3 regions of the Pelosinus sp. IPA-1 genome follow, and region 1 is predicted to be linked to each of the others. Evidence: a T-box and tRNA genes for the amino acid it is inferred to sense, from the RefSeq annotation. Region 1 holds a T-box; the other regions hold tRNA genes.
What was found. The T-box of region 1 lies ahead of leuS (leucine--tRNA ligase). A T-box ahead of a tRNA ligase gene usually reads a tRNA of that ligase, here a tRNA-Leu.
Positions count from the first base shown of each region.

Region 2: it encodes a tRNA-Leu, which carries the amino acid that the T-box ahead of leuS (leucine--tRNA ligase) is inferred to sense. The anticodon was not compared.
Region 3: it encodes a tRNA-Leu, which carries the amino acid that the T-box ahead of leuS (leucine--tRNA ligase) is inferred to sense. The anticodon was not compared.

Region 1 covers NZ_BSVC01000007.1:184,087-192,240, forward strand. The annotation lists gene mglC (galactose/methyl galactoside ABC transporter permease MglC) at 1-833, shown strand, start outside; gene QSJ81_RS17915 (hypothetical protein) at 884-1,180, opposite strand; gene QSJ81_RS17920 (hypothetical protein) at 1,215-1,667, opposite strand; gene QSJ81_RS17925 (hypothetical protein) at 2,101-2,532, shown strand; gene QSJ81_RS17930 (hypothetical protein) at 2,601-2,996, opposite strand; T-box leader at 3,114-3,327, shown strand; gene leuS (leucine--tRNA ligase) at 3,381-5,861, shown strand; gene QSJ81_RS17940 (NUDIX hydrolase) at 6,108-7,046, shown strand; gene QSJ81_RS17945 (nicotinate phosphoribosyltransferase) at 7,124-8,154, shown strand, end outside.
Region 2 covers NZ_BSVC01000002.1:633,455-641,608, forward strand. The annotation lists gene cysK (cysteine synthase A) at 1-745, shown strand, start outside; tRNA gene QSJ81_RS06735 (tRNA-Arg) at 841-917, shown strand; gene QSJ81_RS06740 (methyl-accepting chemotaxis protein) at 1,131-3,098, shown strand; tRNA gene QSJ81_RS06745 (tRNA-His) at 3,530-3,605, shown strand; tRNA gene QSJ81_RS06750 (tRNA-Gln) at 3,629-3,704, shown strand; tRNA gene QSJ81_RS06755 (tRNA-Lys) at 3,709-3,784, shown strand; tRNA gene QSJ81_RS06760 (tRNA-Leu) at 3,799-3,882, shown strand; gene QSJ81_RS06765 (hypothetical protein) at 4,136-4,330, shown strand; gene dcuS (DcuS/MalK family sensor histidine kinase) at 4,534-6,144, shown strand; gene QSJ81_RS06775 (response regulator) at 6,137-6,841, shown strand; gene mmdA (methylmalonyl-CoA decarboxylase subunit alpha) at 7,157-8,154, shown strand, end outside.
Region 3 covers NZ_BSVC01000006.1:182,152-190,305, forward strand. The annotation lists gene QSJ81_RS15760 (MDR family MFS transporter) at 1-525, opposite strand, end outside; gene QSJ81_RS15765 (LysR family transcriptional regulator) at 688-1,578, opposite strand; gene QSJ81_RS15770 (hypothetical protein) at 1,710-2,396, shown strand; gene QSJ81_RS15775 (ABC transporter ATP-binding protein) at 2,456-3,253, opposite strand; gene QSJ81_RS15780 (ABC transporter permease) at 3,270-4,043, opposite strand; gene QSJ81_RS15785 (ABC transporter substrate-binding protein) at 4,071-5,147, opposite strand; gene QSJ81_RS15790 (hypothetical protein) at 5,284-5,946, shown strand; gene QSJ81_RS15795 (response regulator) at 6,007-6,369, shown strand; tRNA gene QSJ81_RS15800 (tRNA-Asp) at 6,533-6,608, shown strand; tRNA gene QSJ81_RS15805 (tRNA-Phe) at 6,621-6,696, shown strand; tRNA gene QSJ81_RS15810 (tRNA-Gly) at 6,700-6,774, shown strand; tRNA gene QSJ81_RS15815 (tRNA-Cys) at 6,781-6,854, shown strand; tRNA gene QSJ81_RS15820 (tRNA-Leu) at 6,899-6,987, shown strand; gene QSJ81_RS15825 (L-fucose/L-arabinose isomerase family protein) at 7,220-8,154, shown strand, end outside.

The DNA of each region.
Region 1 (8,154 bases):
TTTTGATAACGGCAGGTGTCGACCTTTCTGCAGGGCGTGTTGTTGGTTTAGCAGCAGTATTATCAGGCTCTATGCTGCAAGTTGCAGATTATTCTCGAAGATTTTTTCCTGACTTACCTCAACTTCCAATTTGGATACCAATTGTTATTGCTATACTCGGTGGCCTTATTGTTGGTTTACTAAATGGGTGGATTGTAGCAAAATTCAGTGTGCCACCTTTTATTGCAACGTTAGGAACTTATGTAATGGTTTATGGCGTAAACTCGATTTATTTTGATATGAAACCCAACGAATCTCAGCCAATTGGCGGATTAAGATCCGATTTTACTACGATTGGTTCAGGGTCTTTTGGTACTGGTCCTTATTCGATACCTTACATAGTTCTCATAGCATTAGTAGTAGCCTTTATAGTTTGGGTTATTTTCAACAAAACAAAACTAGGGAAAAACATGTATGCCATCGGTGGTAATATGAATGCAGCAACCGTTTCGGGTATTAATGTAGGTCTTAACTTAGTTTTGATTTATGCAATTGCTGGAGCGCTTTATGGATTTGCTGGTGTGTTGGAAGCAGCAAGAACAGGTGGTGCTACAAACAATTATGGCAACATGTACGAACTAGATGCCATTGCGGCTTGTGTTGTCGGTGGTGTTTCGACAACAGGGGGTATTGGTACTGTACCTGGTATTTTAGTCGGGGTAGTTATTTTTACTGTTATCAATTATGGTTTGACATTTGTTGGTATGAATCCTTATTGGCAGCTGATTATAAAAGGTCTTATTATCGTAGCTGCTGTTGCCGTAGATATTCGGAAGTATCTTACAAAGAAATAAATAAATTTGTAAAAAAACTGACTGCCATCTCGGCAGCCAGTTTTTTTAGGTTAAAATGGGTTAAATGAAAATACCCGTGAGTTTGAGCTAGAATATAACACCTTTAGTTTTCTCTTTCGGGTTATCGGAGTATGTTTAGAATAGTTTAGTAATAAATCAGTAGATATTTCATCATAAGGAGTACCGTCGGATTTCGTAATCTGATCACTTTTCATCCATTTCTTTACATCGAATGCGGTAAACTGAGTAGGTAATCTCTCGGCATCTACGGCCAACTTCATCTCTTCAATCAAAGAGGCTTCACATAAAATGATAGGGTTAACAGTATTATCTTGTATATGTTCCACGAATGATTCCTCCTATTGATTGGTGACAGTCAAATTAATAAATAATGCGAATACTGCCATCATTAAATATTTCTATATCATTGTAGCTATCCATTATTTTCTTAGCTGTATCGCTACTTACGGTACTAAGGTCCGCATTGCCATAAATAATATCATGATAGTGATTAAAGGTTCCAAGGTTATTAATTGCCATATAAAAATGGGCCTTGTCGTTAGATCCATTCGGTGCTAGCTTTACACCGTGTTTTTTTAACCATTCAACGGCTTCTTCATGGCTGTGAAGCCCTTTTGTAAGGTGGGCGATGACATGACGATCTGTGCCAGCATGTCCAACTTTAAAATGGTCAAGACATTCTTGGCAAATTCCTTTATCCCCAACTAATGGGACTGCTACTGGTTTATCCTCATAACAATAAAAGCACGTACCATTATTATGACGACGCCATTTATAAATATCTTCATATACTTTTTTCTTGCGAAATAGCATTAGTTATGTCTCCCTATTACATTTATCAGTATGCCCTAGTATACCTGTTTTCGACGTGATTGTATACATACGTTTTTAGTTGTCATCTGCAGGATTTTTTAAAAACGTATAGGATTTACTGACGATAAACAAAAAAATGGTGAATACAAAAGTGCTAAGCAGGATACTTGCAAATTTCCTGCGAATATTACAAAGAAAAAGACAATGTTTTTACAGCTACATCTATGAATGCAGGCCATGATGGGGAAAAATTAGGTTTTGCACTGTTTCGTCCAATGGCATAAGGAACAATAAATTAAAATTAAAACTGTAGCTTACAACAAATATAGTTTATCTTAGTACTATTGAATATTCAAGTTATAATAAGGATATGCTTTTTACAAGATTGCATATACGTTATAAAAATAGAAGGTTTTTGAGGAGGAAATAGAATTTGCTAATTCCATGGGAAATGTTACGTGAAGATAAAGAGGAATCCAATAATCTTTTAGAAAAATTACTCGAAATTGCGGCTGCTGATCCACTTCTATTCGGTGAAGTTGTACGAGGAATATTACATGACGATCCTTTCATTCAGGTGCAGGCTGCAACGATGGTTGAAAAAGTAACTTGTGTTCGCCCCTTATTTTTGACATTATATAAAAGATTAATGATAAATGAGTTTTCTGCTATTGAGCAGCCCCAAGTACGAAGAGTGGTTGCTTTATTATATGGACGTGTATTATGGGATGAGTGGGAAATGAAGCAAGTGGTTACCTTACTGAAGGATTGGATTGAAAATGACAAAGATAAAGAGGTTCGCGAAAATTCTATAAATTCTCTTCAGACACTAGATATGCAAAATGAACGTAGGCAGGCTTTTTAAAAAAATATAAGGATACCTTCTTTTTAGGTATCCTTATCAAATATTATTTGTAAATTCAAGCCTTTGGCTTACTTGATAGTCGAAGCCCAATTTTCAAAAGCCTTCACAAGTTCATCTCTAGCATCACTTACTGCATTACCAGTCCATTCCTGCCCAGTATCTCCATCGTACCAAAGATCTTTATTGCTAAAGGTACCAGTGGGATAGAGCTTTTCTTGAATTGCTATTTGCATACCGTCTAGCATGCTTTGCTTAATGGTTTTACGCGACTGTCTATGTCCTGCTTTTTCTGTGGGGATTATATCGAGACCTGTTTCCCCTTTAGTAATTTCAATATGGGATAAAACTTTTCCTTGCCCTTGCGCTGCTGCAATGGATTGCCTAGCAGCGGTAGTAGCTTGTTCGCGACTAATCGAATCATCAGATACAGTGATTCTAATATTGCCAATGATTAACTTATACACAGAATACACCTCCCAAGAAAAAATGTATTCCAATCCTTTCGAATATAGAACAATTGGTAAAAAAATAGACTGAATAGTGTTAATTGACTTTCTAGATGGGGTGGGATATAATATTGTGTAAGTCCTAAGAGGCAGAATAGTAAGCTTTTTATTTGTGGTGCAGACAGTTGGCGGATGATGCGAGCCAATCCCAAATAAGTTGAACTCACTGCGGAGGAGTAGCCATGAATTTGGTAGTGGCTAACGCTTGATTAGCGTTAACAATCATTGAGAGGATGGCAATTGCTATCAATCAGGGTGGTATCGCGGGTATGTATAACTCGTCCCTGGCTAATTAGCCAAGGGGCGGTTTTTTATTTTTTTATAAATAGGAGGCTTTTTTGAATGAATGAAAGATATGTTCCTAAAGAAATTGAATCCAAATGGCAAAAGCACTGGGCTGAGCATAATACTTTTAAGACAGAGCTAAATCGTCAGCGCCCGGAATATTACGTTCTGGAAATGTTCCCTTATCCATCGGGCAATTTACATATGGGTCATGTTCGCAATTATTCCATAGGTGATGTAATTGCTAGATTTAAAAGCATGCAAGGTTATAATGTTCTTCATCCAATGGGATGGGATTCCTTTGGTATGCCTGCAGAAAATGCAGCAATTAAACATGGTGTTCATCCAGCAGAATGGACTTGGGAAAATATAGCAAATATGCGCCGTCAACAACAAGAATTAGGGCTATCCTACGACTGGGATAGAGAGGTCGCTACATGTCACCCTGACTATTATCGTTGGACGCAATGGTTATTCTTGTTATTCGTGGAACGTGGACTTGCTTATAAGAAAAAAGCCGCGGTAAATTGGTGTAATGACTGTAATACGGTACTAGCAAATGAACAGGTAATTGATGGCTGCTGTTGGCGCTGTGATTCCGTCGTGGTGAAAAAAGAATTAGAACAGTGGTTCTTCAAAATAACAGAATATGCAGATCGACTCTTAAGTGATCTTAGCGAATTAAAAGGCTGGCCTGAGCGAGTCAAAACTATGCAAGAAAATTGGATTGGTCGCAGTGAAGGGGCCGAGTTTACCTTTGCCGTAGCTGACTTTGAAGAAGAAATCGCTGTCTATACAACTAGGCATGATACCGTTTTTGGGGTAAGTTATGTGGTATTAGCCCCTGAACATAAACTGGTTGAGAAACTTATTGCTGGTAAAGAAAATGAACAGGCTGTTCGCCAATTTGTAGAAAAAGTAAGAAATATGAGCGAAATTAGTCGTACTTCTAGTGAATTTGAGAAGGAAGGCATGTTTACTGGGGCGTATGCAGTCAATCCTTTTACTGGTGAAAAAGTGCCAATTTGGGTAGCTAATTATGTATTAGTGGAATATGGTACGGGAGCAGTAATGGGGGTTCCAGCACATGACGAACGAGATTGGCAATTCGCTAATAAATATAAATTAACAAAAAAATTAGTAATACAGCCTGAAGGACAAGAGCTAACGATTGAATCTATGACAGGTGCCTATGATGGCGATGGTGTTATCGTAAATTCCGGACAATTTACAGGTATGAAGAGTGAAGCTGGGAAGGTTGCAATTGCAAAATGGTTGGAAGAACAAGGTTATGGCAAACGGCGTGTAAATTATCGCTTACGTGACTGGTTAGTTTCGCGTCAGAGGTATTGGGGCGCACCAATTCCCCTTATTAATTGTCCTAGCTGTGGTAGTGTACCTGTGCCTAAAGATCAGCTACCTGTATTATTACCGGAAAATGTTAATTTCAGTGCAGGTTCTGTTTCGCCTCTAGCTAAAGTGGAAGAATTTGTAAATTGCACATGCCCTGAATGTGGCGGTGCTGCTAAACGTGAGACAGATACTATGGACACTTTTATTTGTTCTTCTTGGTATTATATGCGTTACACAGATCCGAAGAATATGTTAGCACCTTTTGATTCTACAAAAGCAGACTATTGGGCACCTGTAGATCAATATATTGGTGGCATTGAACATGCTATATTGCATCTCTTGTATTCAAGATTTTTTACTAAAGTATTAAAAGATGCTGGTTTAATAAATGTGAATGAGCCTTTCAAAAACTTGCTAACACAGGGTATGGTTATTAAAGATGGTTCTAAAATGTCTAAGTCAAAAGGCAATGTAGTATCTCCTGAGGAAATTATTGCAAAATATGGCGCGGATACAGCCCGATTATTTATTCTATTTGCGGCACCACCTGAGCGTGATTTAGAATGGAATGACCAAGCAGTAGAAGGTTCTTATCGTTTCTTAGGACGCTTATGGCGTATTATTGATCATTATGCTTCTTTCATGGCAGGGGAAGAAACTGAGTATGATAGTAGTACTCTTACTAAGGATGAACGTAATCTTAGACGTGTATTGCATGGGACAATTAAAAAGGTAACGGAAGACATTGGCGATCGTTTTAATTTTAATACAGCTATCAGCTCTATCATGGAATTAGTAAATGCCATGTATACTATTAAAGATCAGAATGTATCTCTAAATCCTGGATTAGTGAGGGAAACTGTTTCAAGCTTATTATGCTTATTAGCTCCTTTTGCACCTCATATTACAGAAGAATTGTGGAGTGAAACGATTGGTCAAGGTAGTGTTCACAAACAGTTGTGGCCTGTTTTTGATGAAAAAGCAATTGAACTTGAAGAAGTAGAAATTGTTGTACAGATGAATGGCAAGGTAAAAGAGAAGATTGTTGTTTCTGCTACTTTAAATGCCAATGAATTGGAAGAGAAGGTTCTAGGGGAGGAAAAAGTACAAGCTTTGCTGTCAGGTAAAGAAGTGATAAAAGTAATTGCCGTACCAGGAAAGTTAGTTAATATTGTAGCACGTTAAAAGTATAATTAAGAAAGTAAAACCCGATCTAATTTATTAGATCGGGTTTTACTATTACAAATCAATCCCTCAAATAATACAGTATGACTAAATTCGAGAAAGTTTTCTGAAAATTATTGCCAAGGATAGAATGGACATGTATAATAATACTAATAAGATAATATCAAAAGGATAATATCAAAAAGATCCTAAATAAAAACCGCCAATTACTCTTTATATTTTGATGATTAGCGGGAGGTAAAAAATATGATTGATGCTAAAAATGGTTTTTTTAGAGATTGTGATAAAAGTGCCTATATACAATCATCTAATACAGTTGATATGGTTATCTTTAGTGCGATTGATGGTGAAGATAAGGATCCTAGACGTCTCCCTGACAAGGTTCTGCAAATATTATTAGTAAAGAAGAAAAAAGATCCCTTATCGACGAAAGAAAGTGAATCTCAGCAAGGTAAATGGGCGCTGCCAGGTGGGTTTGTAAATTACGAAGAAAGTATTGACGAAGCTGCCGTAAGGGAGTTAAAGGCGGAGACCAATCTAGAAAATGTGTATATGGAACAACTGTATACCTGGGGACGGGTCTACCCTGATCTTCGACGTAGAGTAATCAGTACATCTTATATGGCTTTAGTAGATAGAGAAAAGTTTATTGTAAAATCCGGTGAAGACGCAGAGGATGTAAGATGGTTCAATGTTAGTAGTAAGGTAATCGGAAAAATAAAAAGTCCAACAGCAAATGGTTACATTCTTGAAAAGACATTTGAGATTATAGTTGAAAATGAGGAAATTACGATAAAAGACCATGTTATGGTCAAAACAATAGTAGAAGGTCATATTTCTAAAACGGAAAACACCTATATTGAGAATAAGAATGGCTTGGCCTTTGACCATGCGAAAGTTATTCAATATGCTCTTGATAGAATGAAAAATAAAGTAATGTATACAGATATCGCCTTTAGTTTGATGCCAGAATTATTTACGCTTACTGAATTACAAAAAGTATATGAAGTATTATATAGCCGAGAATTGGCAGATGCTTATTTTAGAAAAAAAGTAAAGCGAATGCTGACAAAAACCACTCTGTTATCTGAGGGGAAACGTTTTAGGCCTTCAAAACTTTATCGTTTTAATCCTAAATGGACGGAAAAGGACGATGAGGAATTTTGTGTAAAAAATGATGAATAAGTAACGTATGGAAAAATATTCATAGAAGTTATTGGAAATACAGAGTCTGGATTTTTAAAGGTGAAAGGAGCAGGAAAATGGCTATATTTAATGGAGAAAGATTAGCAGCAGAAATTTTTAAAATTGAGGCAGATAAAATACGACGAGGTTGGTATTCTGATAAATATTTTAGTAACAATGTAATATTGCTTGAAGCGTTGGCAAAGGAAGGATATCATTTTGCTGGTAATAGTGATATTAAAGAAATAGATTGTTCCACCGTACCGGTTGGCGATGTGGAAGTGGAGATGCAATTTTTTACACGGAGAAGACCTTGTAGTTTGGTGGCAGGAGTAGATGAGGCTCTTGCGATTATAAAAATGTGTACGGGGTACTTTAATGATGACGGGCAATTCATAAATACTTATAGCCAACTAGAGGTGGAGGCTGTACAAGATGGTACGTTTGTCTATTATGATGGTGATCCTTTAAGTGTTCAACCTGTTCTGAGGATTCGCGGTCGCTATCGAGATTTTGCAAAACTAGAAACAGTGATACTTGGAGTTATTGCTGAACCCACTCGTATTGCGACGAATGTATATAACACTCTAGTTGCTAGTCGTGCGAAAGATATTTTGTTTTTTCCTGCACGTTTTGCCCACTATAAGATGCAAGCCTTGCATGGGTATGCATATTCTATAGCAATTCAGGCTTATAATCAAAAATACAGTAAAAAGAATTGCCGTTTTGTCAGTACCGATGAACAGGGTACCTGGTGGGGGGGCGAGGGCGGAGGCACTATCGCTCATGCGACAATTTGCTGTTTCATGGGAGACACTGTAGAGACCATGATGCAATACTCTAGGATTTTCCCAAAAGAAGTTTCTAGACTAGTGCTAGTTGATTTTCATAATGACTGTGTTGGTGAAACGAAAGCTGTAATGGCAGCTATGTTTGTAAAATATCTTGCTTACTTTAAAGCGGGACAGCTAGAAGAAGCGGAAAAATATAAACTATATGGAGTACGCCCTGATACTTCTAAAAATATGCGGGATAAGTCTATTGTACCCACAGGAAATAAGCAACAAGATATGGGGGTATCACCAAGGCTCGTGTGGAACTTGCGAGA
Region 2 (8,154 bases), on a different contig from region 1:
TCGTGAAGGGACTGTCATTGTTGAGCCTACTAGTGGTAATACAGGAATTGGCTTGGCTTTCGCCGCTACAGCAAAAGGTTATAAGCTAATTTTGACTATGCCAGATACGATGAGTATTGAGAGAAGGAATTTATTGAAGGCGTTAGGGGCTGAAATAGTCTTGACTCCAGGTACTCAGGGCATGAAGGGGGCTATTGCTAAGGCGGAAGAGTTACTAGAGGAATTTCCTAATTCCTACATGCCTCAACAATTTAAGAATTTAGCGAACCCTGCAATTCATCGTAAGACGACGGCACAAGAAATTTGGCAAGATACAGAAGGACACGTAGACATTTTTGTTGCTGGTGTAGGCACAGGTGGTACTATAACAGGTGTAGGTCAGGTATTGAAAGAAAAGAATCCAGCGGTTAAAATTGTAGCCGTTGAACCAAGTGATTCGCCTGTATTATCTGGAGGAAAGCCAGGTCCACATAAAATACAAGGCATTGGTGCAGGTTTCGTGCCAGACATATTCAATCCCGCAGTGGTTGATGAAATTATCAAGGTAGAAAATCAAGACGCTTTCAAAACTGCTAGAGACTTAGCTAAAGTGGAAGGGTTGTTGGTAGGAATATCCTCTGGTGCGGCGCTTTTTGCTGCGACTCAATTAGCCTTGCGCCCTGAGAATAAGGGGAAAAGTATTGTTGTACTCCTACCTGACACCGGAGAAAGATATTTATCTACTCCTTTATTTCAGGAAGAGTAATTGAATCTGACAAGATACTTCAAAAACATTTTAAATAACAGTTGACATTATTAATTAAAACAAGTATACTTATTCAAGTAAGGCAAACAAAAATCGACTCCGTAGCCCAGCTGGATAGAGCGCTTGACTACGAATCAAGAGGTCGCAGGTTCGAATCCTGCCGGGGTCACCATATTAGGTCATTAGAACGCTTGAAGAATTCTTCAAGCGTTTTTTTTATATGTAATGTTAAATGATATAGTGAGTTTAAAAAATATATATATTTTCTAAGTTTATACGCTTTTTTACGATAGTTACGGGAAGGAAATTGTAAAAATAATTAGAATAATATAGGAGGACAAAAAGAACTCGAAGAAAATAGTTTTATGTAGTAAGGAGGAGTTTTATGTTAAGACAACGGAGCTTAAAAACACAATTAGTTATATTCTTTATTTTATTTGCAGTTATTCCTGCCGCGGTTGGCGGAGCAATCAGTATCTATATGAATGTTACATCGACTAAAAATTCAGTAATACAAAGTAATAGTAACACCAGTGTCCAGATTGCAAAGCAAATTGAAATTATGCTAGATGATTCAAAAGGAATGACGGAAGGGTTGGCAGCCAGTCCAGCGGCACGTTCTCTGGATGGTGCGGTTATCCGTGACATGATCGTAAATTTTCAACAAAAAAACCCTCAGTTTGAGCTTATCTACGTAATGGATAAGAGTGGCATGCAGATTGCGCGGACTGCAGGTACATTAGCAAATCGTGGCGATAGGCCTTATTTTGTTGAAGCCATGAAGGGCAGTACATTTTTCACAGATGTTTACATATCATCTTTTACCAATGCGCCTAGTGTAACAATTTCTGTACCAATCAAAGATGCTGCAGGGAAAAGTATTGGTGTTTTTGCTGCTGACATTGGCTTGCAGGCTTTATGGTCGATTGCTGAGAATGTTAAGGTGGGAAAGAATGGTTATGTTGAAATCGTTGATCATAATGGTGTGGTCATAGCGTATCCGGATCATGAGAAAGTCTTAAAGAAAGAAAGTTTTGCTGAATTAGAATATGTAAAAAAAGTAATAGGTGGGCAAACTGGCTCTATTGATGCTGTGTCAAGTCGTGGTGACACAACAATTAGTACCTTTTCCCCGGTGAATAAATATAAGTGGGGAGTTATTGTAAATGAACCACTTAAAGATGTTCATAACGTAGCTGTATCTGCATCATATATCCTTATGGCAATTTTACTTATATCTATATTGCTTGCAGCAGTAACGGCGTTTTACATAGCTCGTAGCATTGTTTCTCCACTACAAAAGGTAGTTGATTCGGTTCAATTAGTAGCTAAGGGAGACTTATCCCAGGCACTTGTTGCCGAAGGGGCTCTAGAAGTAAACCAATTGGTTCGGGGCGTAAATCATATGACGTCTGCCTTGCGGGAGATGATCAGTCATGCTTCATCAGTTTCTGAGTCAGTAGCGGCTTCGGCTGAGGAATTGACAGCATCAGCCACCGAAGTAGGACGTGCTTCCGAAGAAGTAGCAACTACCATTCAGGATGTAGCGCAAAGTGCTACAAACCAAGTAACGTTATCGGATGAGTCAGCCGCCATCATGATGGAAATGCAAAATGGTATTGCTGATGCTGTAGAAGCTGCCTGTGACGTTTCAGGGGCCTCTGAACGCAGTGAACAATCTGCTGAACATGGCTTAAAACAAGTTAGTCATGCTGTTATGCTAATGAGCAGCATTCAGGAGGATGTAGGTAACGCGGCTCAAAAAATAAATGCGCTTGGCGAAAAATCGCGACAAATTGGCCAAATTGTTGAGGTTATTACCAATATTGCAGGCCAAACCAATCTATTGGCGTTAAATGCTGCGATTGAGGCAGCAAGAGCTGGTGAACAGGGGCGTGGTTTTGCAGTTGTAGCAGATGAGGTGCGTAAACTAGCAGAACAATCTCAAGAAGCAGCTAAGGAAATCGCTGAAATTATTGGCGCTATTCAAAGTGAAACAATTCAAGCGGTAGAAGCGATGGATAAGGGAAGCCACGAGGTAGTAGAAGGTGTTAAGGTAGTTTCAGCATCTAAGGTTGCCTTTGAAGAAATTTATGTAGATGTTAAAGAAATGCGAAAACGAGTAGAAAAAATTCTTGTATTAATGGATAATCAACTAAGTGGAAGTGGACAGGTTGGTCAGTCGATTAATGGTATTGCGGATGCATCTAGAACGAATGCAGCTAGTTCTCAAGAAGTAGCGGCAGCCAGTGAAGAGCAAAACGCTTCAGTGCATGAAATTGTAACAGCTGTTTCTGGTTTAGCAACTATGGCCAGCGAGTTACAAGAAGTTGTGCATAAATTTAAAGTTTAAAATCTTGTAACGCTTTGACCACAAGAACACACATTGCGCTAGCGCGCTGATAAAAGCGCTCTAGAGAGCTCTGGTGTTTTTGTGGTTTTTCTTTTTGAAGCTTTCTTTATAACTTTCCAATAAAATAAGTGACTATTAAGATATTGATACTTCTTCGAAAACATTCATCCATTTGGTGAGAAAGTGAGTATTTACAAGAAATAACGATATTAAAAGAGTTATAATGACATAAATTATGATAATCGCGGTTGTTATATTATAAGAAGTCTGTTATATTAATAAAGTTGCTGTTGCGAGTTAGCAAAAACAACATGTCAAAGCAAAAACAACTTAAAAAAAAGTTGAAAAAAGTGCTTGACATAACAACGATAACGTGGTAAAATAAATCTTGTCGCTAGGGAATGTTGAAAAACATTTAAAGATAAAATATGGTGGCTGTGGTGAAGCGGTTAACACGGCGGATTGTGGTTCCGTTATTCGAGGGTTCGATCCCCTTCAGCCACCCCATTGAATATCTAGCAAAAGCACGTAGGGGTATAGCCAAGTTGGTAAGGCACGGGACTTTGACTCCCGCATCCGTTGGTTCGAGTCCAGCTACCCCTGCCATTATGGTTCACTAGCTCAGTTGGTAGAGCACCTGACTTTTAATCAGGGTGTCCCGCGTTCGAGCCGCGGGTGAGCCACCATTTAACTTAATTATGCGGGAGTGGCGGAATGGCAGACGCACCAGACTTAGGATCTGGCGCCGCAAGGTGTAGGAGTTCAAGTCTCCTCTCCCGCACCATCAAAAGTTCAAGGCTTTCAGGGATTATCCTGAGGTCTTTTTATTTTTCCTACGGCCTTATGTAAAATAAGGCTTTTATTTTTTGTTAAGAGGAAAGAAAAATACATTTTGGTTTTCTATGAATTTTTACCGCAAGCCAAACATTTGGTTCTTAACTGAATATAATACAGGGAGCAGGAGAGTTTTTGTGCACTGAAGACTCTTACATTGTTCAGAAATATAAATTTACTCAAATTTAAAAGGGAGTGGGATAATGGGAGAGCATTTTGCTAGAAATTGTTGGAGTGAACTAATTTGGCAAAAAGGGCAGCGAGCCGAAAAAAGAGCAAAGGAGTTACTTGGTTTTCAGATAAATCAAGTAGAGCCTAATACAAAAATAATCCTAGATCTATCTGAAGGTTTAAATACAGGGAAGTTAAGTAAGCTAATACGATGGCTAATTAAGTAATAATTCCTTTATATTTTACATAATGAATTAAATTGAACCCTGCTTGGGGAGGATGGAAAAATAAGACTTTCTCATCTTTCTCAAACAGGGTTTAATTTTATATAAAAATGTGAAAATTTCGAACAAAACTAAGAATTTTGTAGGGAATTACCAAAATACGTCGAAGTAAATTGTGATGTAGCTGTGGGAAGGACGAAAATGCTATGAAAAAACAGAAGCCTTTATTTAGTTTACAGACAACAATTGCAGTATTCGCTTGTATTGTTGTTGCCTTGGCATTATTAGTAACCGATATTATTATTAATGAGAGGATTGCGGAAAATGCTCGTATCAATTCGTCAGAGGAAGCAATCGAAATTGCACGTATTGTTGCCAATACTCCTTTAATAATGGAAGCGTTAACTGGCAATAGAGATGAAAGTGAGATTCAGGTATTTACCGAGAAAGTTTTGAGCGTAAGCGAAGTTCGATTTATTACAGTGATGGACATAAATCGAATTCGAAAATCACATCCTAATCCTGAAAAAATAGGAGAATACTATGAAGAAGAGGATGCCAATCTTGTTTTTGAAGGACAAGAAACTACGTCTGTAAACAAAGGGTCACTAGGAGTTTCTTTGCGTGCTTTTTCACCGATTTTTGCGCCTGATGGCAAGCAGGTTGGAGCTGTACTTGTCGGAGTTATGATGGAAAGTATACAAGCCTCAGTAGATGATAGTCGATCAGGAATCTATGGTGGTGTTGGAGTTGGGATGCTAGTAGGTGTGCTAGGGTCCTTAGTATTAGCCCGCAGAATAAAGAAAATTTTATTTGGCTTAGAACCTTTTGCCATCGCCAAAATATTTGAAGAACGCAGCGCCATGCTGCAATCAGTAAGGGAAGGTATTTTGGCAGTTGATAAAGATTCACGTATGACCATTGTCAATGAGGCAGCGATTAAGCTTTTTCAACAAGCAGGTATTAGTGATAATCCCATTGGGCAGAAGGTCGATGAGTATGTACCAAATACACGTTTGCAGAAGGTTTTAGAGACGGGAGAAGCTGAATTAGATCAAGAGCAGGATCTTAATGGGATTACAATTCTAGCTAATCGTGTTCCTATAATTGTAGATGGTGAAATTGTTGGAGTTATTGCCACTTTTCGTGATAAAACGGAAATGAGACAGATGGCGGAAAGGCTCACGGGCGTTAGTATTTATGCAGAGGCTCTACGGGCACAGACCCATGAATTTATGAATAAATTGCATGTTATTCTTGGGATGGTTCGTTTGGGAGACTATGATCGATTAAATAATTATGTAAATCAAATTGCTAGTAGATATCAGGCTGAAGTTGGTTCTTTAGTTAAAAAAATTAAAGATCCTGTATTGGCGGGTTTTATTATTGGAAAAATTAGCTTAGCTAGAGAAGCTGGTATAACAATGGCAGTGTCCGAAGATAGTTTTTTACCTGAACCAGCTGAACCAGAGGTAGTTCATGAATTGATCACAATAATTGGAAACTTGATAAATAATTCTTTGGATGCAGTAGAAACATCAATATGTAAGTGTATAAATATTGATTTTTCATGGGATAACGATATTTTGACAATTGAGGTGAGTGATACTGGTTCAGGAATTGATGAGGGAGTAAAAAATAAAATTTTTGCACAAGGATATTCGACAAAGGGGACTAATCGTGGGTTAGGGTTGTATTTAATTCAGAGGAGTTTAGAACGACTTGGTGGGCAAATCACTGTCATCTCAGAGGTAGGCCATGGTGCATTATTTAGAGTAATATTACCCTATTGGAGTAAGGAGGGATATTTTGATTAAAGTTTTGATTGTAGATGATGATCCGATGGTAGCAGAATTTAATCGTCGCTATGTAGAATTAGTGGAAGGATTTAAAATTGAAGCGATTGTTCATTCAGCTAATGAAGCACTTGAGATTTTGAATAAGGTTGATGTCGACTTAATTTTATTAGATATTTTTATGCCAGGTATGAATGGTTTGGACTTATTAATTCAACTTAGGCAAGTAGGTAAAGGCGTTGATGTTATTGTTATTACGGCTGCCTGTGATAGACATAGTATAAAAAAAGCTTTGCAATTTGGAGCTGTAGATTATATCATTAAGCCTTTCGAATTTGAGAGACTAAATTCAGCATTACTTGCTTATAAAGGTCTTGCAAACTTAATGGAGGATCAGGATCGATTAAGTCAGGTAGAATTGGATCAATGTGTACTATATAAGGAACAACCTTTGTCCATGCAATTGCCGAAAGGGATTGACAGGAATACCCTGAATGTAACATGGGAACAAATAAAAGAGTTAGATCGAAGTCTTTTTTCAACAGAGGAAATGGCTAAGTATATTGGAATATCACGAGTCTCTATGCGTAAATATTTGGAGTTTCTAAGGCAGATAGGTTCTTTGAAGCTAGAACTCATCTATGGAACTGTAGGGAGACCTGTTTATAAATATCGATGTGTAAATTCAGTGAATAATCATATAAAACGGTATTTATAGTTTTTGCAACGTTCGGATTTATTGTTTGTTTTTACTTTTTTGTAACGTAATAAAATATTTCGATGATGTTAAATCTTCTTTATATATTATAAACCGACCGTAAGGTCGGTTTATTTATTTGTGATTTACTTTACTTACTTTATTAACTTTAATTACAGAGTTGTTTTAGAAGTTACATAAACTAGCAAATATTCTGTAAATTGTGTATTTTTAAATAGACAAGAAAATACAAAAAATTCAATTACCTGAGGGGAGGATAGCTGGTAAATTGGACGGCATATTGTATTAAGTTAAAATCAGCTGGAGGTGGAATATTTGTCTACAACACTTGAGAAAATCCAAGAAATGCAAAAGTACAGTGACAAAATCATGGCAGGTGGCGGTGCTAAACGTATTGAAAAACAACATGCCGCAGGTAAGATGACTGCTCGTGAGCGTATTGAAAAGTTATTAGATTCAAATACATTTGTGGAGCTTGACCGATTTGTAACTCACCGTTGTACTAACTTCGGTATGGAGAAGCAAGAAGCTCCGGGCGAAGGTGTGGTAACAGGCTATGGTACGATTGAAGGTCGCTTAGTGTATGTATTTGCACAAGATTTTACTGTAGTCGGTGGTTCCTTGGGGGAAATGCATGCTGCTAAAATAGTCAAAGTACAGAGACTTGCTGTAAAAATGGGTGCTCCTATTATCGGCATTAATGACTCTGGCGGTGCACGCATTCAAGAGGCAGTAGATGCGCTTTCAGGATATGGAAAAATCTTCTATGAGAATACCTTAGCATCTGGAGTCATCCCTCAGATTTCAGTTATTATGGGACCGTGTGCTGGCGGTGCGGTTTATTCTCCTGCGCTGACGGATTTCATTTTCATGGTAAAAAATACGTCACAGATGTTTATTACTGGACCACAAGTAATTAAGTCGGTAACAGGTGAAGAGGTTACAGCTGAGGAACTTGGCGGGGCTATGGCTCATAACAGTATTTCTGGGGTATCACATTTTGCTGCAGAAAATGAAGAGGACTGCCTTAATCAGATTAGAAATCTCCTAAGCTTTTTACCTGCTAATAATCTTGATAATGTTCCTCTAATACAAACGACCGATGATTCCAACCGTATGGAAGACAGTTTGGTCTCAGTTATTCCAGATAATCCAAACCAACCTTATGATATGAAAGATGTGATACAATCCATTGTTGATAATGGGCAATTTTGTGAAGTTCATGAACATTATGCACAGAATATTATCACATGCTTTGCGCGTTTTGAAGGTAAGACAGTTGGGATTATTGCTAACCAGCCGAAAGTAATGGC
Region 3 (8,154 bases), on a different contig from region 1:
TGCAAGAATTCCTATCGGTAAGTTAATATAGAATACCCATTTCCAAGAAGAGTAATCTACGATCCATCCTCCTATCGTTGGCCCAACTACAGATGACAATCCAAATAAAGCACCCATAAGGCCTTGCCATTTACCACGTTCTTCAGGAGGGAAGATATCACCGACAATCGTCATTGCGAGTGGCATCATGATACCTCCGCCGATTCCCTGAAGTGCTCGGAATAAAATTAGCTGCAGCATTGTTGAACTAGTACCACATAGGGCAGATCCGATCATAAACAGCAGTAAACCTGTTACATAAATAATTCGACGGCCATATATATCTGCAAGTTTACCTGCGATAGGGACAATTGTTGTCGAGGTAAGCATATATGCTGTTGTTACCCAGGTCATTATGCTGAGTCCACCAAGCTCACCGATAATCCTTGGCATAGCTGTTCCGACTACAGTTTGATCCAGTGAAGAAAAAAATAAGGCTAGAAATAATCCTACTAACAGCGTTCTACGTGGAGACCCATTTCTCATATTGCTCTCCCTTCACCAAGAATAAAGTTTATTTTTAAGATTGCCCTATTCGAAGAAAAAAATGCGACATTTAAGCAATACTATAGATAAGCTTCTAAAAATGATTAATGGAGATAGATGTATATGGGAAAGTTATCTTGGAAGAAACGAAAGATAACTTAGCTACCTATTTTTAAAAGTTGTAAGAGTTATATCAATAAAAGCTCGTAGGGCGGGAGAAATCCATTTATCTTTATGATAGATTAGTTGAGTTTGAATATTAAACGGTGTACCGGCCCAAGGCAATTCTATTAATTGTTGGGATATGATTTCTTGCTTAACCGCCACTTGCGGTAAAAAACCGATTCCCCAGCCGTCACTAACAAATTTCTTGATTACTTCATTGCCACTGAATGTCAATATAGATGCTGGTTTTGCACCAGCTTGTGCGAGAATACTTTCAAAGATTCGACGATAGCTACATCCCAAGTCAGTCAAGACAAGTGCTTGACCATTTATATCCTGCGGTAGAACCTGAGTTTTTTTAGCTAAGGGATGGTTTGGTGCTGCGATAACTGCCATAGGTTCTTCGAAAAGTATGTGAGTAACAAGATCTGCTTCGTTAAATGGTACATCTAGGAATAAGACGATATCAATCGTGTTTTTTCTCAGATGAGTTCGATATTCGCTACAGGCATCAAAGCGAATATCGATTTCTACGTTGGGATAACGGGCACGAAAGGTCTTGAAAACTTCAGGTAAACGATGTGTGCATAGAGATTCTGCTGTACAAATGGTAAGAGATCCTTTGGGAATGAGGGAACTAGAAATTAAATCTTTAGCTTCATCTGATAGTTTAAGAATTTGCTCAGCATAGGCATAGAGATGTTCACCGTCTTTGGTTAATTTGATTTGTTTACCCAAGCGTTCAAAGAACATTGTGCAAAACTCTTCTTCCAATGCTTGAATTTGATTGGTAATGGTAGACTGGGCGTAACCTAATTCATTGGCGGCTTTGGTGAAACTCAACATTTTGACTACTGTAACAAAAGTTTTTAGTTGGCGAAATTCCATTTTATAACCACCCATCAGTTTTTATGAAGAACTACATCGATACTATCAATTTTACCTATTAATAACTCTATGATAGTATAATTTGTAAAAACGGTCTAGCAGAAAGCAGAAAATTGATGGGGGTTTGGAAAATGAAAAACATCAGTGCTGACGAAATAAAGTACCGGGTAAAAGAGCTGGGGGCAGATTTATGTGGGATAGCTTCCGTAGAGCGCTTTGCAGATGCACCTTCCGGGTTTCATCCGACGGATATTCTTAAAGAGTGCAAAAGTGTAATCGTAATCGCTGCGCGCATTCCTGTAAATGCTTTTATTTCTTCCTCACAAGCCATATATACCTTTACCCATTCTAGATTATTTGACAAGATAAATTCTATTACATTTGCTATCGCAATAGAATTAGAAAAATGGGGAAGCTGTGCCGTCCCAGTGCCAGCATCGGAGCCGTATGAGTATTGGGATGATAGTAGGCGACATGGGCAAGGTATTCTATCGTTAAAACATGCAGCCGTACGCGCTGGATTAGGGCAAATGGGGAAAAACACCCTTCTGGTTAACGATCAGTTTGGGAATATGCTTTTGTTAGGTGCGGTTCTACTCACTGAAGAAATTGAACCCGACTTGTTAGCAACATATCAGGCTTGTATACCCGGTTGTCGGATTTGCTTAGACGCTTGTTCCGTTAGTGCCTTGGATGGTAACACGATTGAACAGCGCAAATGCCGCAGCATTTGTGGAAAAACGACTGAGGGTGGAGGCTTTGTATATAATTGCAATTTATGTCGGAAGCTTTGTCCTCATCACCAAGGAATAAGATAACAAAGCTAGAGGAGGACTAATAAAAATAAGTAACCTACAAATTTGCAGGTTACTTATTTTTATTTCACAGAAAGCCCATTTTTGCTATTAATAACTTCATCGCGAAGAATGAGCCAAATGGACTGAAATAATTGATTATATTGAAGGGAGGTACGGATATCTGATATATTTCGTGGGCGGGGGAGGTCAATATTTATTATAGTTTTGACCTTGCCTGGGTTGGCGGTCATGACCATAACTCTATCACCTAGGCACAAGGCTTCATCTATACTATGTGTGATAAATACAGTCGTTTTTCGGCTTTCTTCCCAAATTCGTAATAACTCTTGCTGTAAAAGGATTCGATTTTGTTCGTCTAGGGCTCCGAAGGGTTCATCCATCAATAAAATTTCGGGATCATTGGCAAAGGCGCGAGCTACGCTAACTCGTTGCTTCATACCGCCTGACAATTGAGAAGGATAGGCGTGAATAAACTTACTAAGGCCAATCATTTCAATATAGTGCTGCGCTATTTCATATCGGTCTTTTTTGGGTATGTTCCGCATGCGCAGTCCATAAGACACATTGTCAATCACTGTCATCCAGGGAAAAATAGATTGTTCTTGAAATACCATAGAATTAATTGGTCGGTGTTCGTGGTTTTTTTTAATGAAAATATTGCCGCTTGAGTGATCATCGAGGCCGGCTAAGATTCGGAGTAATGTTGTTTTTCCACATCCGCTAGGCCCAACAATACAGAAGAATTCTCCGTTGCCAATAGAGAGGGAAATATCATCTAAGGCGGTCACCAAACCAGAATTAGTGTGAAAAAATTTTTTTAGATTTCGAACTGAGATGCTTTCTTCTTCATAAACCATGCTCTGCATCTCCTTTTTATATTTGCTTTTTCCAGGGCAGGAACCAAATTTCTATCTTATCCAGAAGTAAAGAAAAAATATAGCCTAAAATCGATAGGGTAATAAGTGCTACAAACATTTGTTCAATGTCAAACATATCATAGGCTCGCCATATCATCCAGCCCACCCCGGCTTTTGCTGCGGAAAGTTCTGCTGCGACAATGAGAATTAGGGCCATACCCATACCTAGCTTTAATCCCGCAAAAATCATTGGCAAGGCACCGGGCAAGGCGACAGTCAGATAAAAATTTTTTCGATTAGCTCCAAAATTCTGGGCAACGTCTAAATAAATTTTATCAATACTGAGTACACCAGCCATGGTGTTGATAACAACCAAGTAGAAAACGCCAATGGCAATTGTAAAAATCTTGGACGTTTCTCCTAAGCCAAATATAAGTAAGATTAAAGGCATCAAAGCGAGTTTGGGAATGGGATAGGTGGCAGCGATCATCGGCTCAAGTGCCGAGCGGATTAGTGGAGATAAGCCCATTCCTATTCCCAGTAATATACCTGGGATGGAACCAGCTAAGAAGCCCCACAATACCCTTTGTACGCTGACTGCCGTATTATACAATAAGTCACCTGAAGACAAGAGGGGAATGAAAGCTTGTAATATTAAACTGGGACTTGATAGCAGGCGAGTATCTATGATGTGAGTACGAGCCATTAGCTCCCACAACAAGAGAAGGGTTATAGGAGATAATACAGAGAGGATTCGAATAAATAAAGTGGAATTATGTTGTTTTATCATGCTCTCATCTCCCAAAGAAATTTTTAGTTATTGGTATTTTCCTAGGGTTTTAACTGCAAAGTCAACATACTGGTTATCTACAGCATCTTCGTATTTAATATCGGATTTCAATAAATTATTTTCTTTGTACCAATCTAGATCCATGACAATGCCTTTTTTACGAACGTAGCCATCTGGATTTAAACCAGTAGGGTACATTTTTTCATATAACGGTGCATCTTTTATAACAGAGTACTTGCAGAGAATGTCTATAATTTCGGCTTTGTTTTTATTTTTGAAAAAGGCGTTATTATAGTCTCGTACAGATTGTATGTAGGCTGTCATAAAACGATTGGCAACGTCTGGATGCTGTGTCAAACTAGTGCCGAAAACTAGCAGCGCAGTCTGGGCATCTGGATCATAGTCCGCTGGGTCTTTCCAGGGGTCAGCTAGATCTTTGCTCATGCTTAGTGTAACAAAAGGTTCGATGACCATAGCAGCATCGATACTCTTGTTTCCAAGGGATACTAACATGTCAGGAAAAGAACGAATAATTTGCACATCAACGTCTTTTGTAGTTAATCCACCTTTTTGTAAAACCCTTGCTAAAGCAATCTCGTCGAGAGAGGCAGTGCCAACAATAGCAATTTTTTTATCGCGAAGGTCTTTGTAATCCTTAATCATATTCACTAAGTCTTTGCGGATGACTAGACGATAATAACCTTGCCCAGCGACATTAATGCCCTTATCCGCAACGATTTTTACTGGTATGTCACGAGACATTGCATTTAATAAGCCAGAGGATGTAACGGTAGCTCCCACGTCGAGTTGCCCGGCTGCTAGTTGATTAATCATTTCCTGCCCGGTGCTGAATTGAACAGGTTCGATCTTGATGCCAACATCTTTATAATAATTTTTTGCCATACCAATTAATATGCCTGCATCAGAGACAACCTGCTTCATGCCAACCTTGACTACCGTTTCCTGAGGTAGTGGGGATAACCCTTGAGCCCATGTAGGTCCAGTGGTAGATGTATTTTTATTAACGGTACCTTGACTGCAAGCGGTGATAAGCAGCGTTAAGAGCAGCAGGGTTATTACTTTTAAATTTATAAAACGTTTCACATACTTCCCCCCCCGAATTAATCATTAATTAATCACATGATATTCATTTTTATTATATTTGGTGATAAAGTAGCAGGTTTTTAGATGGAAATACAGAATACGTAATAGTACTTCAATTAGAAAGGTATCGTTTTGTATGGAAAAAATAATAGAGCAAGTACAAGCATGGAACATGCTTGGTAAACTTCCAAAAGAATTTGTAGGGTTCACTTTAACACTAGAATTAGAGAAGCGGGATACACAATACTGTATATTTACTTACAAAAATGAAGAGAGACATAGGAGTTTCTCAGTATTGTATGATCATGCAACTAAAGAATATTTTGCTCGCACAGTAATTGGCTTGATGGAATATTATGACGTTAATTTTATTGTTGGAGATATTGAGCAGCTGGAAAGCTTATTAGTTGAAAGGTTGAGAGCTGTTTTAACTAGCCTAGCTTCTTTTACTAGAGAAAATTTAGATAGCATTCTTCTTGACAAAAAAGTTATTGAGTGGCCATATAATAAAGAACTGCCACAACAGCTCTTTGGGTTTGAGTTGTTTATAAGGCCGGATGAACCAATAAAAATTATCAATGGTTCTTATATAATCTTAGATTACAGTGATTTTAGAACAGAAAGTAATTTAGCGATTTATTATAATATCTTTAGGGATGAGTTTTTTGGAGAAACACGTATCAGGCGTACTCCGACTATGGCCGCTGTTTTTGATGCCAATAACTTAGATGACTTACAAGAAGCTCTTGCAAGTAACCTTACGAGTGTCTTAGAAAGTTTAAGGGCACAAATAGACTGATTATGTAAAGTATGAAGAATTTAAGTATCAAGATTGTTAATTGTAGGAGGTTCAATTCGAATGGCAAGAATATTAGTCTGTGATGACTCTGCTTTTATGAGGATGATGTTAAAGAGAGTGCTGGTGGATAATGGTCATGAGGTGGTAGGTGAAGCAGGGGACGGAATGGAAGCTGTCCAACTTTATCGGCAACATAAACCGGATTTGATAACGATGGATATTACAATGCCTAAAATGGATGGGATACAAGCAGTAACACATATTCATGAAGAAGATCCTTTGGTCAGAATTATTATGGTTACTGCTCTTGGACAGCGAGCAATTATTACAGATGCTCTTAAGGCGGGTGCGTCAGATTTTATTGTGAAACCTTTTGATAATATACAAGTAATTGAAACTATTAAAAAGGTATTGCAGGAATAGATAAGTTTATTTACGAAAGTACTTGACAATAAAACTCCACATGCTATAATAGTATCTGTGGCCGAGGCTTGTAGCTGGAAAAAAGTACTTCGAAAGAAAATACTAAAAACTAGTTGACAAGTTGAAAGAAAGATTATATAATGGTTTTTGTGACCAATGAAGTGGCCCAGTAGTTTAGCGGTTAGAATGCCGCCCTGTCACGGCGGAGGTCGTCGGTTCAAATCCGATCTGGGTCGCCATTTAATCTTAATGCCTCGATAGCTCAGTCGGTAGAGCAGAGGACTGAAAATCCTCGTGTCGACAGTTCGATTCTGTCTTGAGGCACCATTTGCGGAAATAGCTCAGCGGTAGAGCATCGCCTTGCCAAGGCGAGGGTCGGGAGTTCGAATCTCCTTTTCCGCTCCATTTTAAGGCGGCATAGCCAAGTGGTAAGGCAGAGGTCTGCAAAACCTTTATCCCCAGTTCAAATCTGGGTGCCGCCTCCAAATTAGTTTCATACACTGCCTTTAACAGTTTGGCATAGTAATATGCCGGGGTGGCGGAACTGGCAGACGCAACGGACTTAAAATCCGTCGGAGAGAGATCTCCGTACCGGTTCGATTCCGGTCCTCGGCACCACGAGTATTCAAAGCTTCGCAGCTAATGCGAAGCTTTTTTGTTATGAAAAATTAAGGGTAAGATATTTTTTAAAAAAACAAATAAACAGAAATAACATAATTTTATAAATTTTCACATAAAAATGAAACCCTATTCGGGAGGAAGTAGGCAACTTAATACGAATAGGAAAGTTGTGGGAAAAGTAATGAAGGAAATTTTGGCTGGTGTAATATTAATAGAGGAGGATTCGGAAATGATAAATATTCCAAAAGTTAAACTTGGGATTGTAGCGGTAAGCAGAGATTGTTTTCCCGTTCAACTTAGTGAAGAAAGACGGAATGCAGTTGTGCAGGAATGCAACAATAAAAAGATTGCCATTTTTGAGGTAAAAGCCGCAGTGGAAAATGAAAGAGATGTAGTAGTGGCATTAGAGGAACTTAAAAATGCAGGTGTAAATGCATTGGTAGTATACCTTGGAAATTTTGGTCCTGAAGGACCGGAAACGATTCTGGCCCAAAAATTTGCTGGACCAACCATGTTTGTTGCAGCTGCAGAGGAAACAGAATCCAATCTTATAAACGGTCGTGGCGATGCATATTGCGGCATGCTTAATGCATCTTATAATTTAGCGTTAAGAAAGCTGAGCCCCTATATACCGGAATATCCTGTGGGTACACCGGATGAAATTGCCGGATTTATTTCTGATTTTGAAAATATTGCACGAGTTGTGCTTGGGGTTTCCAACTTGAAAATTTTTAGTTTTGGACCGAGGCCTCATGACTTCCTAGCGTGCAATACACCGATAAAACCTCTATTCGACCTTGGTGTAGAAATCATGGAGAACTCTGAACTTGATTTGTATGCTTCATTTAATGAACATGAAAATGATCCGAGAATTCCGCAAGTTGTAAAGGAAATGGAAGAGGAGTTGGGAGAGGGGAACGGATATCCAGGTATTCTTCCGAAACTTGCCCAATACGAGTTGACGCTACTTGATTGGCTGAAGAGTAATATAGGAATTTCAACATATGGTGTTTTTGCCAATAAATGTTGGCCTGCTTTCCAGACCCAATTTAAGTTTGTACCCTGTTTTGTAAACTCAAGAATGGCTGCAAAAGGTATTCCTGTAGCCTGTGAGACAGATATATACGGTGCGTTGAGTGAATACATCATAACCTGTGCGACGAA